DNA from 2 places in the Comamonas sp. Y33R10-2 genome. Region 2 is predicted to be linked to the other one. Evidence: riboswitches for the same ligand, from Rfam matches in the RefSeq annotation. Region 2 holds a riboswitch; the other holds the start of a gene.
The links. A riboswitch is a leader RNA that binds a small molecule or an ion and turns the genes downstream of it on or off. The one in region 2 is predicted to bind glycine.
Positions count from the first base shown of each region.

Region 1 (2,454 bases), 260 kb from region 2:
GGCGTGCCCGCGATTTTTTGAACGTCAAAACCCTGAGTCTTTAAAGCCTGCCGAACGCTGCCAGCCACACACCAAGTCGCCAGCTGCGTGCCGCGGCGGCAGTGGCGGGCGATGTTTTTCATGGCGTCTTCATCCCACAACTCGGGGTTGAGCTGGGGTGAAAAGCCATCGAGATAGACGCTATCAACTGTGAGCTGCTGCTTGCGCAGCATGATCTGCGCCGGGCCGATATAAAGCGTCAGCAGCACTTGGCCGTTGTCAAAAGACAGGCGGTGTACGCCCGGCAGCAGCCCCCACCATTGATCGGCCAGTTGCAGGCCCAAGCTGCGCAGTTCCTCATCGGCTGGCAAGGATCGAAGCAGGTCTTCGCGTGAGACGGGGAAGGCCTCTACCGAGACAAAATGCAGCAGCCTTGCGCGCTGCGGGTCTGCCTTCCAGGCCGCCCAGGTCACCAGAAAGTTCAGGCCAAAGCCAAACCCGGTTTCCAAAATGCGCCACTGCGGCGCGTTGGCCCATGCAGCGGGCAGGCCGCAGCCGCCTAAAAACACCTGCTTGGCTTGCTTCAGCCCGCCATCCTCGCTGTGATAGCGATCGCCAAATCGGGTGTTATAGGGAGTGCCGTCAGGCATCCATGTGATGGGTTCAGGCATGGCAGAGGAAGGTGCATTCACAGGGCGTGATGCTTAAAAACTGGCGCGCTCCAGCATTAGAGATGCCGGGCAAGAGCCGCCTTGCGGCGAGGGCATCGTCCCCATTCCGCGAAGCGAGAGAGGGGGAAGGCGCACAGCGCCACAGGGGGTGCTTCATCTTATTCCCAGCGTTGCTGATAGGAAAAGACGGGAAGGCGCCACTTGAAACGAATAGCTGCCATACGAAACGCCAGACCCCCGATAAAACAGACGATGGTGCTGACGTTGGGGCTTACCTCCAGATAGCGCAGGCCGAGGAACATCAAACACACGGCCAGCGACACGCTGGCATACAGCTCGCGGCGGAAGACTACGGGCACTTGGTTGCACAGCACGTCGCGCAAAATGCCGCCGCTGATGCCGGTAATCATGCCCGCCATGATGACAACGATGGTGGGGTAGCCCAGCTCTAGCGCGGTATTACAGCCGATGAGCGAAAAGGCGATTAAGCCCATGGCGTCCAGCAGCAAAAACACCTGTTTGAGCTTGACCATGTGGCGTGCGACCAGCGTGGTCAGCAGGCCAAAGCTGATGACCAAGTACACATATTCGGGGTGCTGCGTCCAGCCAATCGGGTAGTGGCCCAGCACCATATCGCGAATGGTGCCGCCGCCCAAAGCGGTGACGAAGGCGATGACAACAACGCCAAAGATATCCATATTGCGCCGGCCCGCAGCCAGTGCGCCGGACATGGCTTCTGCCGCAATGGCCACCAAATAGATGGCCAGCATGACGGTGAAATTAGAGGCCTGGAACGAGTCCAGCAAAGAGATAGAGGGAAGCATGAAGGCTCTTGAAAATAAACCAGCCACTCGCATCAGCGGGTTGTCTGGCGTGCCTCTCCCGCTGTCCTTTTACCTGAGAGTTGCGCATAAGCACCATCGTGGCGGTCATGCTTGCCCCTTCGGTGAGCCCTACAAATTGCGCATTGCGGGCTGCTCTCCAGTTGGCGATATCCGGGCCTTGTCTGGCCCACCTGCGGTTCTTAGTGCCTGAGCGATTATGGGAGTTTGCGCCTTCGGCGGGAGCCGTTGCAGACCCCTCTCTCCCGCAGGATGGGCGCGATTCTAGCCTGCCGTAAGGCGCTTTTAGCGACTCATGGCTTCGTTTTGCTTTTGCCCTTCAGTTTTAGTCCATAAAAAAGCGCTGCTGGCAATCCACCAGCAGCGCTTTTGAGAGCTATCGCTTTATTGCTTGATGATTAAAGCGGAAGAATTGTCTTTTCGTAAGCGCCATTAATCATGATGGCCGAAGCTTCATAAAAAGCCAGTGAGCCGCAGACAATACCCACCCAGCCGGCGATATTGAGAATGCTAGTGCTGCCCGTAAAGTAAGAGGCAGACAATAAGAAAAACAAAATAGCCAAGGAGCCGAACAGCAGTTTGCCGGTGGTGTGACCCTTTAATGTTTGCAGGAAAAAGATAACCGTAAACATGCCCCAGATGGCTAAATAGCAACCCATAGAAGTGGCATCAGGTTTTGCGGCGCCAAAAACACCGGGTGCCAGCCATAAGAAAACCAAGGTCAGCCAAAATGCGCCATAGGCCATAAAGGCGACGCTGGCGAAATTATTGCCTTTCTTCCAAGCCATGACACCCGCAATAAACTGCGCGCCACCGCCAAAGAAAATGCCCATTCCCATAATCATACTGTCGACCGGGAAAAATCCAGCATTGTGGATATTTAATAAAATCGTGGTCATTGCAAAGCCAAATAATCCCAGCGGTAATGGGTTGGCTGTGTTGTCTTTCAGGGTATAAGTATT
Region 1 covers NZ_CP079925.1:1,976,522-1,978,975, reverse strand. Annotated here, with positions in the region: gene mnmC (FAD-dependent 5-carboxymethylaminomethyl-2-thiouridine(34) oxidoreductase MnmC) at 1-629, opposite strand, end outside; gene KUF54_RS08850 (trimeric intracellular cation channel family protein) at 809-1,474, opposite strand; glycine riboswitch at 1,526-1,645, opposite strand; glycine riboswitch at 1,659-1,750, opposite strand; gene KUF54_RS08845 (acetate uptake transporter) at 1,891-2,454, opposite strand, start outside.
Region 1: linked by a shared signal. The riboswitch ahead of KUF54_RS08850 (trimeric intracellular cation channel family protein) and the one ahead of gcvT (glycine cleavage system aminomethyltransferase GcvT) in region 2 are both predicted to bind glycine.

Region 2 (2,454 bases):
GCGCCTTGCATCCAACCCCTTGCCACCGCAACGCGATCTTCGATCAATTCTCAACAGACCCTAATCAACGCAGTCAGAACTTCAAGCAAAAAGAGCTGCCAGTGCTTTATTGATAAGCACTGGCAGCTCTTTTTTTGAGAGTAAACAAGTTCTTTTTGGAACTTGGGCAAAAATACGCTCATGACTATTGCAACGTTCTCCCGCCCTGCGGCCCTGCGCGCCCTCACCATCACCAGCGCTCTCGCAGCCTTGATGCTGGGTGCCTGCACCACTACAGCACCAGGCAAGCCCAGCCATACGCAGAGCGTGGAGACCACTGTGAGCCAGCCCTCATGGCCGCAATGGACAGGCACAGAATGCGCTCCTCTGAGCCAACTGGATCAACAGCCCCAGCTGCGCCGCCACACAAGACCGGCCATCCAATCCAAATGGTTCCCTGATGGGCTCACAACCAAGGTTACCTTCTTGCTTGAAGTCACCCATGAGGGCAAGCTGGGCCGCGTTACCTGGCAACCAGCCGATACCGACCCGCGAATCGTGAACGCCATCCAGAAATCGCTGGCGCGCTGGAAGTTCAAGCCCGGTATGCGCGATGGTCAGCCCGTCACCTCCTGCTTCGAGCAGCCTTATGAGTTGATCTTTCCGCCCATCAATACGCCGCAGGCAGTGATGCCTTAGCTGCTTGCAAGCTTGCCTCAAGGCATGAGCATTGCCGCGATTGGCGCACCACACCCCGAGCTAACGTAAACCCTAGACCCCGAAAAATTCTTCAAGGCGATACAGGGACTTCCACTAGAATCGCCACCGTCAGGAGAGAGTGCCTACAGCTTCACGCTGCAACGCACCGCCGAAGGCGCAGGCACCCCACCCGGTGCCCAAACGCTCAGGCAAAAGGACTGACGACCGCTGCTGCGCTCAATGCCGGCAGCGTTCCTTGCTGGAGAGAGATGCCGCACTACGTCATTACGCTAGGCGATGGCATCCACCGAAGGAGCAAACCGCCCAACTTCACTGCGGCGGTGAATCTCTCAGGTAAAGCGGACAGCAGGGCAAGCTCGCTAGGCATGGCATCGCCATGCATGGCCACTCATTTTGGTTTTATGACCGGAGCGCTTGCCTGTGACTATTGCCGCTACTACTTCGAACACCGCTTCCGATACCGCTTCCGATATTTCTTCGGGCCTGCGCACCACGTCACTGTTCGCCCTGCACCAGAAACTGGGCGCCCGCATGGTGCCCTTTGCCGGCTACTTCATGCCCGTGCAGTACCCACAGGGCTTGATGGCCGAGCATCTTCACACCCGCAAGGCCGCAGGCCTGTTCGATGTCTCGCACATGGGCCAGTTGCTGCTGCGCGGTCCCGATGGTGCGGCAGCGCTTGAATCGCTAATGCCTGTTGACGTCATGGGCCTTGGTCTGCACAAGCAGCGCTACGGCCTGCTGCTCAACGAGCAAGGCGGCATTCTGGACGATCTGATGTTCGTCAACCGTGGCGATGACTTGTTCCTCATCGTCAACGGCGCCTGCAAGGCCGAAGACATTGCGCATATTCAAAAGCATATTGGCAGCCGCTGTGAAGTCGTGCCCCTGCCCGAGCACGGCTTGCTGGCACTGCAAGGCCCGCAAGCCGTCACCGCTTTGGCGCGTCTGATTCCCAGTGTGACGTCGCTAGTCTTTATGACTGGCAACCACTTCGACTGGCAAGGCCACGTGCTCTACATCACGCGCAGTGGCTATACGGGTGAAGACGGTTTTGAAATTTCCGTGCCCGGCAAAGCCGCCGAAGCGCTGGCCCAAGCTCTGCTGGCCCAGCCCGAAGTCGCCGCTATCGGGCTAGGCGCACGTAACTCGCTGCGCCTTGAAGCAGGCCTGTGCTTGTATGGCAACGATATCGACACCACCACTACGCCGGTAGAAGCCACTTTGAACTGGGCCATGCAAAAGGTGCGCCGCCCCGGTGGCGAGCGCGAAGGCGGCTTCATCGGTTCAAGCACGGTGCTTGCGCAGCTACAAAATCCGCAGCAGCTCAACCGCAAGCGTGTGGGACTGGTGGCCTTAGAGCGCATCCCCGTGCGTGAGCCAGCCGAATTGCAAAACGCGACCGGCCAAAAAATTGGCCACATCACCAGCGGCCTGCTTAGCCCCACCTTAAATCAGCCTGTAGCGCTGGCCTATGTGCAGCCCGACTATGCAGCGGTAGACACCGAAGTTTTCGCCATCGTGCGCGGCAAGCAAGTTCCTATGAAGGTCGCGGCCACCCCCTTTGTGCCAACGAATTACTACCGCGGCTAAGCAATCTACGCAGAACAACCCGCTAAGGCTCAGAGCGCCACCAAACGCCGCTAAAGTGCGCGCTGGACCTTTCTCAAAAAATTCGATTCAACTGAATCCACCATCTGGAGCCCTTCCATGAGCATCAAATTTTCCAAAGAACACGAATGGATCAACATCGCT
Region 2 covers NZ_CP079925.1:1,716,854-1,719,307, forward strand. Annotated here, with positions in the region: gene KUF54_RS07740 (energy transducer TonB) at 181-678, shown strand; glycine riboswitch at 799-909, shown strand; glycine riboswitch at 928-1,055, shown strand; gene gcvT (glycine cleavage system aminomethyltransferase GcvT) at 1,114-2,292, shown strand; gene gcvH (glycine cleavage system protein GcvH) at 2,410-2,454, shown strand, end outside.